DNA from 4 places in the Ornithinibacillus xuwenensis genome. Region 4 is predicted to be linked to each of the others. Evidence: riboswitches for the same ligand, from Rfam matches in the RefSeq annotation. Region 4 holds a riboswitch; each other region holds the start of a gene.
The links. A riboswitch is a leader RNA that binds a small molecule or an ion and turns the genes downstream of it on or off. The one in region 4 is predicted to bind cyclic di-GMP.
Positions count from the first base shown of each region.

Region 1 (3,636 bases), on a different contig from region 4:
GCCATTAAGTTTCGCTTGGTACATGGCAGAATCGGCCTTCTTTAGTAGAGACCTTAAATCATTGCCTTCTTGTGGAAAAGGCACAATACCAATACTAGCAGATACATGAATCTGGTAATCAAAATTACTCCAATCTGCTAACCTATCTGTTAGCTTTCTAGCTGTTTCAGCAGTTGAATGAGAGTCGGTTTGATTTGGCAATACAATGACAAATTCATCTCCACCAAATCGAATAGCTATGTCAGCATGATCAATCGTTTGACGAATACGGTTACCAACTTCAATTAAGACTAGATCGCCTACATCATGACCGTATTTATCATTTACTTGCTTAAACCCATCTAGGTCAAGAAGTAAAATAGATCCTTGGTTACTCATATAATCAAAATGATTAAATAAATAGTTCCGATTTAATAGCCCGGTAAGTGTGTCCAATGTCATTTGCTTCTCTAATTCAATAACATATGAGAAAAGATTTGAAAATTTAACTAGTATATCAATATCCTTTTCCGTATAATGAGCAGTTTTCGAGTCCACTGCACATAGTGTTCCATACATTTCACCATTATTATAGAAAATGGGGACGCCAATATAAGAATGAATATTCAAATCCCTTGTTACGTTTAAATTACTTGTAAAAGCGTGGTTAAAGGAATCATTAATAATCATTGGTTCACGATTTCCGAAGTATATTTGCTGACAATAAGACTCTTTCAAATCAAATGTTGATTTTTCTGGAAGGTTAATTCCAGTATTATTATCTAGCGTTTCCATAACAGTGAAGGTATCCGCTTGGATTTTCCCGACAAATAACAGCTTTCCTTCTATTACGGTATTGACTAGCTCAAGTAAATCTTTGGTAGTTTTATATCCCATTTAAATCCCTCTTATTACATCAAGTTGTGAAATAATCTTTTACTCTATGTTGTTATTACGCCATATATTAAGAAAAATATCAACAATTTGAGGGTCGAATTGGGTATCTTTTTTATTTTTAATTTCATTTAGTATGTATTCCGTATCAAGCGGATCCCGGTAAATACGTTTAGAGGACATTGCATCAAAGCTATCGGCTACTGCTACAATTCTAGCTAGTAATGGTATTTCATCACCGCTTAGTCCTTCTGGGTATCCTGTGCCATCATATCGTTCGTGATGGTATAAAACAATATCTAAGACACCATTATAGCGATAATTCATGACATGCTTTATCATGTTATATCCAATAGTAGGATGAGTCTTAACAATGTTAAACTCTTCCTTACTTAATTTACTAGGTTTATTCAAAATTCTTTCAGGTATACCGATTTTACCAATATCATGTAATAAAGCTCCGATGCGAATTGATTTGCAAGCATCTTCGGATAACTTCATCCTTTCTGCAATCATGACCGAATATTTTGCGACGTTTTCTGAATGATTCCGTGTATATGGATCCCTAGAATCTAAAGCATTAGAAAGTGCTATTGTTAATTCTAAATTATCCTCAATAACACGTTGCATATTCTTCATTAACCCTAAAGAAATAAACATGATCAACAGATAGGTAAATAAGTATGTTAGGAATGTCCAGAGGGTTTTCGTTTCTTCAGCTATTAGAAAAAATCTAAAAGCAACTACTATAGTTGTCATGAGGAATAATATCCAACTATGCCTCTCATAGAAACCAATACCCAAAAATATGGTACAAAAAATATATAAAATATAAAAATTACTTTCATTATGGAAAACAATACCGTTTAACGTAATCGTTATTAAAAATAATATATAAAAGCTGTATCGAAAAAATCTTGGGTTATTTATTAACTTTATAAATGCTTGTAACATAATACCTCCGGAATATTGATTTGACGTAAGTATTGTATTCGGTTTATGGAGGGGAAAAAACTAACTATATCCATTTGATTCAATTAGTTTTTGCATGATAGTATTTTTAATTCTTATTGAACGGTTAATTGAGATATTAAATTTATATTAGAAACAACAATATGGGAGTGTTATAATAATGGAAGTTTTTACATAACGAATGCAAATGTTAACGAATACCATCTATGAGTACGTTAACAATAAATTTTTTACAGTTGAATAGAAAATATTAGGGTTTAAATTAATGAAGACTTGTAGTAAAATTGTACTGGTAGTTAGAGTGGGTTAGTATTACATATAGTTCTAAATGCCTATCTAATTGTTATTGCAAGGAAAAAAAATAGTTAACATTTTTTAATCATTCCTTTGATAATAGCAAACCTATTGAAAAATGGGGACGCAAAGCCACGGGCCTAATGGAAATGTTTCGATGGTCGCCGGGTTGCCAAAAAGGTTGGAGATAATACTTAACGAAGTGATCAATAGCTTCTTATGTCCACCAGCAGTTGAGGTGGGCTTTTTTGTTTTAAATTGTCTCGCTTTTGAAGGAATAATAAAAAAGGAAAGGAATTACGATGTCACAACAAGAGCAGTGGAAATCAAAATTAGGATTTATTTTAGCGGCTGCAGGTTCAGCAATTGGGTTAGGAGCTATTTGGAAATTTCCTTATGTTGCCGGAACGGGTGGTGGAGGAGCCTTCTTTCTATTATTCTTAGTATTTACATTTGTACTAGGAATGCCACTCCTACTAGGTGAATTTATTATTGGGAGAAGGGGCCAAAGCGATCCGGTTAATACATATCGCAAGCTTACAGATAATCCAAAATGGAGTTTAATAGGAAAATTAGGTGTCTTTACATGCTTTATGCTGTTGTCCTTCTACAGTGTCGTAGGTGGATGGATTATTTTATATATCTTAAAAATCTTTACGGGAGCATTTAATGGGCTAACGCAGGATCAATATGGAGCCTTATTTGGTGAAATTATTGCGAATCCTCTAACGACGTTAACAGCGCAACTTGTCTTTTTATTCATTACCATTCTTGTCGTTGCCAAAGGAGTTCAGAAGGGAATTGAGGTAGCGAGTAAGGTAATGATGCCTGCATTACTAATTCTATTTATCGGGTTGGTAATCCGTTCTTTAAGCCTGGAAGGCGCAATGGATGGAGTTGAGTTTTTATTAGTCCCTGACTTTTCTAAGTTAACCTCAGAGAGTATCTTATTTGCACTAGGGCAATCATTCTTTACATTATCTTTAGGGGTTTCGGTTATGGTTACGTATGCTTCTTATTTACCGAAGAAACAAAATTTACCACAATCTGCGATTTCCATTATTGCATTAAACATCGTAATTGCATTATTAGCTGGATTAGCAATATTCCCAGGTGTTTTCTCATTCGATCTCGAACCGAATGCTGGACCGGTATTAATCTTCTCTGTATTGCCGGCCGTATTTAATCAGATGCCGTTTGGCATGTATTTCTTTTTAGCATTTTTAATCTTATTCTTATTTGCTGCGTTAACTTCAGCATTCTCGATGGTAGAGATAATTGTCGCAGCAGTTACAAAAAACAAACAAGAAAAGCGTAAGAAAACAACGTGGATAGTTGGAATTTTAATCTTTGTCGTTGGAATTCCATCATGTTTATCCTATGGGGTTTTAGCGGATGTGAAGCTGTTTGATAAAACATTCTTTGACCTTGTAGATTTTGCAGTAAGTAATGTTCTCATGCCATTAGGTGCTTTATTAATCGCTATTTTTGTCTCGC
Region 1 covers NZ_JBDIML010000004.1:34,937-38,572, forward strand. The annotation lists gene ABC228_RS12950 (sensor domain-containing diguanylate cyclase) at 1-876, opposite strand, end outside; gene ABC228_RS12955 (HD-GYP domain-containing protein) at 916-1,632, opposite strand; cyclic di-GMP riboswitch class I at 2,231-2,316, shown strand; gene ABC228_RS12960 (sodium-dependent transporter) at 2,442-3,636, shown strand, end outside.
Region 1: linked by a shared signal. The riboswitch ahead of ABC228_RS12960 (sodium-dependent transporter) and the one ahead of ABC228_RS00050 (competence type IV pilus major pilin ComGC) in region 4 are both predicted to bind cyclic di-GMP.

Region 2 (3,636 bases), on a different contig from region 4:
AGATGCAAATATTAAATGATATACTTCTTCATCTGTTAACTGTTTGGAATGATCCTCGCTAATCAATCCGTTTTCAATGGCTTTCTTCTCAACCTTTTCACGGTTAATTCCTGCGCCATCATCCTCAATGTCAATATAAACATTATTTCCACTATGATAGGCTTGAAGTACGATTTTTCCTTCTTCTTCTTTTCCTGCTTGAATCCGTTTCTCAGGGGACTCAATCCCATGGTCCAGAGAGTTACGAATTAAATGAACAAGAGGATCACCAATTTCATCGATAACTGTCCGGTCAAGCTCTGTTTCACTTCCTATAATTTCCAGGGAAATCTTCTTATGTAAATCCTTTGATAAGTCCCTGACCATACGTGGAAAACGATTAAATACCTGCTCAATTGGAACCATTCGCATCGCTAACATTAAGCCCTGCATATCTTCGGTTACACGAGTTAAGTTTTCGACTGTTTCGGTTAATTCCTGGTCCTTGTATTTAAGCGATAAGTCCTCTAATCTACTACGATCAATGATAACCTCTTCAAAAAGATTCATTAAACTATCAATTCGCTCAATGTTCACACGAATCGTCTTAGATTGTTTCGGTTTTTCTTGTGTAGTAGCTTTTGTTTCTTTTGCAGATTCTGTTGTATTTGCTGGTTTTTCCGGTGCTTTTTTCTCAAAAGAGAAATCAGAAACTACAACATTTTGAATCTCAGATACTTTTTTAATGGTCTCTTTAATAGAATCCTTTGATTCTTGTGTTAAAAATAGAATAGAAAAGGATTGGTCAAAGCTGCCTTCTTCAATATCTTCAACTTCTGGAACAGTTTTAATAACTTCTCCTTCACTTTCCAATTTATCAAATACCATATAAGCTCTTGGACCTTTAAGGACACAGTCTTCCGTTAATTCAACCTTAATTTGATAAGCATGGAACCCATTGCCCTTAGCTTGGTTGATAACAGTTGCTTGATATTCATCTAGGTCTAGAGATTCTACAGGTGCATTTATGGTTGGACTGACTTCTTCAGAGCCTTGTTCCACATAGGTTCCTGCTTCAACTTGCTTTAATTGCGACACAAGTGATGTAACATCCTTTTTCCCATCATTTCCCTCACTAATGGCACTTACCATTTCTTCTAGTGCTTCAACTGCTGAAAATGTAATGTCAATAACTGCTGTCGATACAGCCAGCTCATTATGGCGTATCTTATCCAATACGTTTTCCATTTGGTGTGTTAAGGAAGCAATATCCTCAAACCCCATCGTTGCGGACATGCCTTTCAGTGTATGGGCTGAGCGGAATATATCCTGAACGATATCAATTTCCGTTGGCTGTTTCTCCAGTTTAAGAAGATTATCATTAATTGCTTGAAGATGCTCTCGACTTTCATCGAGGAATACTTCAATATATTGATCAGTGTTCATGTTGCACGTCCTCCTAGGATTTAATCTACTAATAGATATAGGTTTAGCTCGCCGATTGCGTTAAAATTAACAGTTAATCGAATCGCTTTTTCATACCCTAATAATGTAGTACTTCCTTCTACAATAGTTGGAGCAGTAATATCTGTTGTAATGCCACTTTCAACAATGTTTGTGGAAAGACCACCAGCAATCATATTACCTAGCTCTCCACTAAATGAAACAAGCATTTCGTCTTGTAATGGCATTCCAAACATCGCTTCACCGATAGCACCAAATACGGATGAATCTCCTGATAGCACTAAATTCCCTTTGATATCTCCAGTAATACCGATTAGCACACCAAACTGAATCTTTAATGATTCTCCTGAAAGCTGCGGTTTACTCATTTCATACTGAATTGGTATGACATTCTTGATGGAAGCCATCGTTCCATTTAATAAAATTGTTATTGCTTTACTCTTTTCTTGCTTTTTTCCCTCCAACTATGTTGACCCCTTTATCATGTAGTTTTAAAAAAAGCTATTCCAAACAAAGAAATAGCCAAGAAATAAAATATAAATCTACTTGGTAACCAGGCGATCCTAGTCAAAAGACCTTAGACCCTAGGTTTTGCGTCCTATTCTTTCAAATAGTTTGCCTTTTAGGTAGTAAAATATTCTTATTTGAATAGTACAAATTGACTATTAAATCATAGTACAGTAAACGCTAAAAATCAATAAAATTTTCAAAAAAGTATTATGGAATTTAAAGGTACAAATGACCATGACTTCAGTCTTCGGTATGATGAATTTTGAAACTCAAACGAAAGATAAAATTATTGAAGTTGTCATAATTCACAACGAAACTGTAGGCATTTTACTATTTCTTGCTAGAATTCTTGCTCCCTTGTCATTTGATACAAAAATAACAGGGACATTTTTCTCTAACAGCTTTAAACAAGATGCGATTATCTTCTCGTCTGGTCCCCCATTGAGATGATGTCTGTTTAAATATTCTTTGGATGGAACCTCTAAAAATTCACATCGGCCTGCTTCTTGATAGAGCTCTAATACATCAAAACCAATTTGTGCAGACTTTCTAGTACCTGGATCATCATTGCTTTTTAGCCCATCTAGCTCTCGCATAACTTGCTTACTAATGTATAGCTTCATATTACTATCACGATAGGCTGCGATAAGCATCAGCTGTTCGTGCATCAAAATATTCGTGTCAGGTGCGATTGCGATTCCTTTTTGGATTGCTTCCTCTAAACGTCGGTACTTCATAACCGCTAGCTTTTGAAGTGATTGCTTCGCAAGAACATCCTCCATCTTACCAGCTGTTCTATTAGCATGAATAGCAGCTAATATTGTAAGTCCAATCCAAGCGATTAACATCGTTTCATTATCAAACCCGATTGAAATGAAATATAGTATAAATTGTAAAAGAATAATGACAAAACCTAATACGACCTTACGAGCGTAAATATGTCCTAGTCCAGGAACAAGAACAGACAAGAATCCTGCCTTTCCCTGTTCAATTGAGGAAGATTGTTTTACTCGATAAAAATTTGCAAATAAGATAACGCTAAGGATATAGATAATAATTTGATAGATATCCTGAATATCTAACCACTTGGTTATCATTCCAACCACAATTGCAAGTAGCATTCTAGCTTCTCTCCTTTATGTTAAAAATGATTCTGGTCTCCTGTATCATGATGATGGTCGTTTACAATCCCTAATCCTCTATCCATTCCGAAGTGTGTTTCATCAACAAAAGCATCCATGCCTGGATTTTTATAAGGATCGTTTCGATCAGAATCATAGCCTGAATCATAACTGGAGTAGCTAGAAATATGGGTAGGACGCCTAGACATAATCATTGCGTCTAAAGTCTTATTTGTCCACTCATCCTTCGTTGTAGGGAATATGGACTTATACTCAATTTGTTTACCAGAGCTCTTTCCTCTTAGCTCAATTAAAAAAGTACCGAGGATTCCCCCTACTAATGACCCAATGATGATTAATCCTGTGTTCATCTAAAGCCCCCTCCCTCAGTTGTCTATAGGATCGTTATATTCCCTATATCGACACATTCAGACAAATTATTAATACAAATCAGTTATTTTATAGCGGAAAACGAAGAGTTTTTTCAAAAATTTGCTTGTAAGGAATTCTAGGCATTATGCACCACATAAAAAAATCCACCTTAATGAAAAGGTGGATTTCC
Region 2 covers NZ_JBDIML010000009.1:76,952-80,587, forward strand. The annotation lists gene ABC228_RS17850 (chemotaxis protein CheW) at 1-1,425, opposite strand, end outside; gene ABC228_RS17855 (chemotaxis protein CheX) at 1,446-1,907, opposite strand; cyclic di-GMP riboswitch class I at 1,989-2,073, opposite strand; gene ABC228_RS17860 (PIN domain-containing protein) at 2,259-3,074, opposite strand; gene ABC228_RS17865 (hypothetical protein) at 3,095-3,445, opposite strand.
Region 2: linked by a shared signal. The riboswitch ahead of ABC228_RS17855 (chemotaxis protein CheX) and the one ahead of ABC228_RS00050 (competence type IV pilus major pilin ComGC) in region 4 are both predicted to bind cyclic di-GMP.

Region 3 (3,636 bases), on a different contig from region 4:
AAGGAGCTAATACCTAATGTATTAGCATTTGATTCTACGGCCTCAGATCGCCTTGTAAGTGGCGAAACTTGGATTGCACATGCTTATTCTGGTGCAGCAGCAACAGCGTGGTTAGAGAATCCTAATATTGATTTTGTTCTTCCAGAAGAAGGCGGTATTGTTTGGTTAGATGCAATGGTTATTCCGAAAACTGCTAAAAATAAATATACTGCAGAAGTATTTATTAACTATTTACTTCGCCCTGAAGTAAGCAAGCAGCTATCCGAATTTATACCTTATGGAAATCCGAATGAAAAAGCTGTAGAAATCTTGGATGAGAATATTAAAAACAGCCCTGGTATTAACTTCCCTGAAGAAGTGATTAAGCGTGCCGAATGGAACCTACCGCTAGATGCAGATCGTACACAATTGATGAACCGCTTATTCCAGGAATCAAAGGTTGAGTAACATAGAATTGTATAAAGGAGACAATCATTTGAATGTCTCCTTTAATGATGTTTTCTAGTATAAACGGGAAAGTAGGTGGAAAGTTTGAGAGATAGAACGAAGAAGATTTTGTTTTCTTTTTCCCTACTCGTCTTTTTATTTTTTTATATCCCGATATTATTCGTGATTATTTTTTCCTTTAACGATTCAAAGTTGGGTACCGTTTGGACTGGGTTTACGCTGGAATGGTACACCTCAATATTTGAAAATAGTCAGCTGATTGGGGCTACCATAAATAGCCTGTACATCGCAATTATTGCAACGCTTATCTCTACAGTTCTAGGGACATTAGCAGCTTTAGCCTTACATCGATACACTTTTATTGGAAAGAAAGCTGTAGAATTTCTCTTTTATATCCCGGTCGTTATTCCTGATATCGTTGTAGCGGTAGCGCTTCTTGCGATATATGGAATATTAAACATGTCTCTAGGTCTAAATACAGCCATCCCTGGACATGTGGCCATCACTATTTCTTATGTCATGCTAGTTGTATTAGCTAGATTATCATCATTTGACAATGCACTTGAAGAAGCGGCTAGCGATTTGGGAGCAAATGGATGGCAAACCTTCTGGAAGGTTACCTTTCCATTAATTTTTCCAGGTGTTCTAGCAGGAGGATTATTAGCATTTACGATTTCACTTGATGAATTTGTAATTTCATTCTTTACATTAGGACCAGGAGATAATACATTACCTGTCCTTGTGTATTCGATGGTTCGATTGGGTGTATCTCCTGAGGTAAATGTCCTGTCTACCTTTATCATTGTGATTATGGTAATTGCCGTATTGATTATTGGCTTGAGAATGCGTAAGGGAGGAGAAGCTAAATGAGAAGAAGTCTGAAGCAAGCCTATTTACTTTTATCTCCCAGTCTCCTTTGGTTAACGCTATTTTTAGTTGTACCAGTTATCTTTATCGCAGTCATTAGCTTCACCACGAATGGCGATTTTGGTGCCATTATTTATGAGTTTAGTACAGAGGCCTATCAAGCAGCATTTAGTTCCTTGTATGCAAAGGTAATATGGCAGTCCCTGTGGTGGTCATTTATTGCAACAGTTATTTGCTTGTTTATTGCATACCCGTTTGCATACTTTATTGCGAATGCTGGAAAATGGAAGAATTTATTGCTGTTATTGGTAATGGTGCCGTTTTGGACGAACTTATTAGTTCGTCTGTATGCTTGGATTATCCTCATGAATAATAATGGTGTGATTAATAATTTTCTAATGAAAATCGGTTTTATTGACGAGCCACTAGCCTTGATGTATTCTCCAGGTGGCGTCATTATTGGGTTGGTATACGGATTCTTACCATTTATGATTTTACCGATTTATTCATCCATTGAGCAACTCGATAAAACATACCTAGAAGCATCAGAAGACCTTGGAGCGGGACCAATTAAGACATTTTTACATGTAACCTTGCCGTTAACTTTTCCAGGGATTTTGGCAGGATTCATTATCACGTTTGTTCCATCCATTAGCGTATTTGTTGTGACAGACTTGTTTACAGGTGGAAAATTATTGATGGTAGGAAATGTAATTCGGGATGCTTTCTTAGTGGAAATGAACTGGCAGCTCGGTGCAGCACTCTCCTTGCTATTAATGATATTGGTATTACTATCTTTATTAATATTTATGCGTTTTACCAATCGGAAAGATCGTAAGCTATTGGTTTAGCATTAAAAAGTATACAATGACTTACCCTTGAAAAGCATGCTTAGGCATGCTTTTTTTTATGGTTTAATAGGTCAAGGGTAATAGGTCTAAGCATACATAAAGTTAATAATATAATACTTTTTTAGGATAAATGGTGAAAATATGTCGAATTATGGAAATCTTTCTAGTATAATGGCACTAGAACATTCAGGCTTTTCGAAAAAGGCAAACTTATTGAAAGATAAGGACGCAAAGCACAGGGCCTAAAGCAGTAGTGCAATGGCAGCCTAGCTACCGAAGAAAACTGGGACTTTAATGGGGAACCGGTATCTTAGGTTCTCCTCTTTCTTGTATGTTAAAGGGTAATCTACCTCCGCTGTTTGGAGGTATACCAGAATGTATAGTTCCTTTAGGGTGAAATTTCGAAAAACCAATCAGGAAAGGAAGTGGAGTGATTTAGATGGAATATGCGGAATACATTCTTATTGCAGTTGCCTTTATTTTAGTACTCATTTTGGTTACATATTTAATTTATTCTTATAAAAAAGAAGCAGCTGAAGTAAATAAGGAGACCGAAATTCCTAAAACAACTAAAGAAAATCATCATGAAATAGGCTTTCAAGGTCGAAATCTACGTAAAAACTTTAGGGTTCCATTGGACCATGTATCTTGTTTTGTTGAATTTATGGATGTCGATAATGAAGACTTAAATCCAAAGCATTTCAACGCTATATTAAGAAATATTAGTATTGGCGGCGCGAAATTTGTTTGTGAGTATGAATTTCCAATATTGGACGAGCTAAACATTAAATTACGCTTTAGCCTCCGAGAAAGTATCTTCATGGTAAAAGGAAGAATCGTGAGAAAAGAATTATATCCGGAAAGAGATATATTCGGTTATGGGGTACAGTTTACAAACTTGTTTGATGAGGATCGCGAGTTATTGTATCAAATCTTAAATCGTGTTGTGATCGAAAGACGGCGAAACCGGGTTGTAGGAGAGTGATTACGACTAATAGTCTGTGATGTTATAACATAGACTCTATTATTTTTTTGTTGAGAAAAGCCTGATGTTTCAAGGCTTCTACAATTTTCTTCAAATATATTTAAATTTTTTTCTAAAAAAGATTAAACATCTGATAAGTATGCCGATATAAATAGTACATCATCATGATGAATGAAATGTTATGGCCAAACATTTAAAAACTGGAGGTAACACTCCAAGCATTTAGTAGTTTCGATTAGAGACTACATTCAACCTAGATAATAACTCATAGAGTTGTTATAAATGCGAGGCATAAGGATGTGACTCGCAAAATAAAAAAACTACTTACATGGAGGTAAGGAAAACATGATTATCAATCACAATATTTCTGCATTAAACGCACACCGTCAATTAGGTGCTAACACTGGTGCAACTCAAAACTCTTTAGAAAAACTATCTTCTGGTCTTCGTATCAACAAAGCTGGAGATGACGCTGCAGGTCTAGCA
Region 3 covers NZ_JBDIML010000006.1:154,854-158,489, forward strand. The annotation lists gene ABC228_RS15940 (ABC transporter substrate-binding protein) at 1-447, shown strand, start outside; gene ABC228_RS15945 (ABC transporter permease) at 523-1,317, shown strand; gene ABC228_RS15950 (ABC transporter permease) at 1,314-2,165, shown strand; cyclic di-GMP riboswitch class I at 2,359-2,443, shown strand; gene ABC228_RS15955 (PilZ domain-containing protein) at 2,605-3,150, shown strand; gene hag (flagellin Hag) at 3,496-3,636, shown strand, end outside.
Region 3: linked by a shared signal. The riboswitch ahead of ABC228_RS15955 (PilZ domain-containing protein) and the one ahead of ABC228_RS00050 (competence type IV pilus major pilin ComGC) in region 4 are both predicted to bind cyclic di-GMP.

Region 4 (3,636 bases):
CTGTCGAATCACAACAGAATCATCTGGTAAACAAAAACAAATATTTTTACGCTTCCATTTCTTCTGTTGCACAAAATCTATAAGAATATTTCGTAATGTCGTCTTATCTACAATGTTCCCATCTTTGATTGTTTCATGGGGAAGCGGTATTTCACCTTGGTCAATCACACGATCAAGAGATGCATTTTTATGATAAGAGTAACGCAAAACATGATTTGTGATAACAATATTTACTCTGTCCTTATTCATTACTCCCATGCTATCACCTTCTTAAATAATAGTTGATACATACCAATTTATAAGTATATCACCATAAAAATAGGTAACGATTGCCGCCACAACGATATAGGGGCCAAATGGTATTGGTTGCTTCCGATGAATTCGATTAATCCATAGCATTAACAACCCAATAACAGCACCAATTACACATGACAGGAAAAAGGTAAGTAGCACTTTTTTAATCCCTAGAACGATGCCAAGCACACCAAATAGTTTCATATCTCCTGCACCCATGCCACCGTTACTCACAATAATAATAACCGCAATAATGGCAAACCCTAAAGTAGCACCTATAATAGAAGACCACCATGGCTCAAGTGGTTCTAAAACTCTAAGCACAATAAATATCGGCAAGAAAAATAGCAGAACCTTATTAGGAATAAGCATGTACTTCATATCAGATACAAATACTATCACAAGCATCGACATGAGGAATAATGCGAGTATTAGTTCCACACTAAGCCCTAATTGTGCATAGCTATGCGCAAATAAAAACCCTGTCACTAATTCCATTACGGGATAAATAAAAGAGATTTTTGCTTTGCAATGGCGACATCTTCCACGTTGAAATATGTATGAAAATATAGGAATGAGTTCATACCAATTTAATATATGGCTGCAATTCGGGCAGATAGAGCGATCATTGGTAAATGATTTTTGCTGTGGGAGCCGTAGCCCTACAACGTTAAAGAAAGAGCCAAAAAGAAGGCCTAATCCAAAAAATAGGATAAAATATACTGTATTCATACACAATTCTCCTGAAATAATCTTTATGAAAAAAGCCTTGCATTGGATGTGCAAGGCTTTTTATTTAATTATTCATATTCTGCAAGACCATTTGCATCTACACTTACGGTATCTGCTCCATCATAAGTATGATCTCCAGCCGGATCAGGAATTTCTGTTAAGAACCCTTCCGTAACTAGTTCATTTATGGTATACGTTCCATCTTCGCCTAGATCAAGTCCTGATACAAAAGCTAATCTTGCTGCATTTTCAATTAGCTCAACATTCGCTTCGTGAGCATCCTCTTCTGAGTTATTGATAATGTTTCCAATAGCAGGAACCGCGATTGCTAATATAATACCCAAAATTACAATGACGGCAAGTAATTCAATTAGTGTAAACCCTTTTTCATTTTTAAAGATTCGCTTAAACATGTAATTTCCCACCTTTTACTATTATTTATGCTGTATAAACATAGTTGGTCGGTTGCACTACTTACTCCGAACTATCCAAGTGCCCATATACAGATAATTCATCTTCGTATCCTACTTAAGTCCTAATATTAGTATAATTCAAACTTCGACCATTATCTACCTTTTTATTGAATATTTTCAAATAATGAAAACATTGGAATCACAACTGCTGCAATAATACTTCCTACTATAAATGTTAAAATAATTATCATCAGTGGTTCTATTAATACTTTAATCCGATTAGATAATTGCTCTACTTCCTCTTCATAGAACTCAGCAGCTTTTAATAACATTTGATCTAATGTACCTGTTTTTTCTCCAATTTGCATCATTTGAATGATGAGTGGAGGAAATGCCCAATGTTCTTTTAAAGGAACTGTAATCGATTCTCCTTGTTCCAATGATTTTCTCGCTTCTTTCATAACACCTTTCATCACTCGGTTATCTACAACATTTTCTGTAATTTCAACCGATTGTAAGATAGGAACAGCACTATTTACTAATGTACTTAATGTGGAAGTCAGTCGCACGAGTGTACCCTTATGAACAAGTAGACCTAAAACTGGTATTTTCATTTTAACAGCATCCACCCTGTAAGCAAAAGACTCGTTCTTCAAAAGGTATTGATATAACAAAATGATGCCGATAACCATAAGAAACAGAACCCACCAATAAGTTCCTAGCCACTCACTAATAGCTAGTATAGCTTGTGTAAATGGGGGAATTTCTTCTCCAAAGGAATCAAACATGGAAACAAACTGAGGAACAACAAATACTAGTAAGAAAATACTAAGGAACACGGTAATTATTCCCACTATACCCGGATAGAGGAGTGCCGAAACAATTCGTTGCTTATTTCGGTAATCTTTCTCATAATAATCCGCCATATCATTTAGTATTTCATCAAGCTTCCCACTTGCTTCCCCTGCATGAATCATGTTTACAAGAAGAGTTGGGAATATTTTCGGATGCTTAGCCACAGCTTTAGATAAGGGGTCTCCTCTATCTAAATGCTTATCAATAGCTAGTAGCGCGTTCTTTAATACCGTGCTTTCCGTTTGTTTAGCCATGGTCTTGGTTGCATCGGAAATTGGTATTCCCGCGTGAATTAAGGTTGAATACTGTCTGAGGAAAAGAATAAATTCTTTATTCTTTACTCTGTTCGATAAGATAATATCCCTGTTCCAAATGGTTGCTTCACGTAAGTCCACTACAATAAGCTTTTTCTTTTCTAGTTCCTTTAATGCTTCTTCCTTATTATCTGCCTCCAGCGTTCCTTTTACTCTCTCGCCGGTCATTTTTTTTGCTTGATACTGAAAATTCAAGGCTTAATATCCCCTTTCCTGCATAAAAGGAGCTGCGGTTTCCATCGCAATTTCATTCTCTTGAATGAGCCTTCTTAAATCCATCTCTAACGTATGCATTCCGATTTCTCGTGATGTTTGAAGAACGCTCTGAATCTGATGTAATTTTTCATTACGAATTAAATTCTTAACCGCTGGTGTATTAATCAGTACTTCTGTTGCAACCCTTCTACCCAATAGGTCTTTCGATAATAATAATCGCTGTGAAATTACAGCTTTTAAAATAGTAGAAAGCTGAATCCGTACTTGGTCCTGCTGCTCAGAAGGAAAAACATCAATAATCCGCTCAATGGTTGAAACTGCATCTGTTGTATGCAATGTACCTAGAACTAAATGTCCTGTTTCTGCAGCTGTAATGGCAGTTGAAATAGTTTCCAAATCCCGCATTTCTCCTACCATAATAACATCCGGGTCTTGCCTTAGGCTTGCTCTTAGACCACCTGCGAAGCTATTCGTATCAAATCCAACTTCTCGTTGATCAATAACCGATTTGTGGTGCTTATGCATATATTCAATTGGATCCTCCAAGGTAATAATATGCTTGGCCACACTTTGATTCATGAAGTCAACCATGGATGCTAATGTCGTACTTTTCCCACTACCAGTCGGTCCTGTAACGAGAACTAACCCCTGAGGATTTTGAACAATTTTCTTGGTTATTTGTGGTAAGCGCAATTGCTCAATCGAAGGAATTTCTGTCGGAATAAGCCGTATTGCCAGTGATAGCTCTCCTCGCTGATAAAAGGTATTAATTCGGAAACGTGATACCCCGCTTATTCCATAAGAAAAATCTA
Region 4 covers NZ_JBDIML010000001.1:7,161-10,796, reverse strand. The annotation lists gene pilM (type IV pilus biogenesis protein PilM) at 1-258, opposite strand, end outside; gene ABC228_RS00055 (prepilin peptidase) at 271-1,026, opposite strand; gene ABC228_RS00050 (competence type IV pilus major pilin ComGC) at 1,095-1,439, opposite strand; cyclic di-GMP riboswitch class II at 1,477-1,560, opposite strand; gene ABC228_RS00045 (type II secretion system F family protein) at 1,604-2,803, opposite strand; gene ABC228_RS00040 (type IV pilus twitching motility protein PilT) at 2,807-3,636, opposite strand, start outside.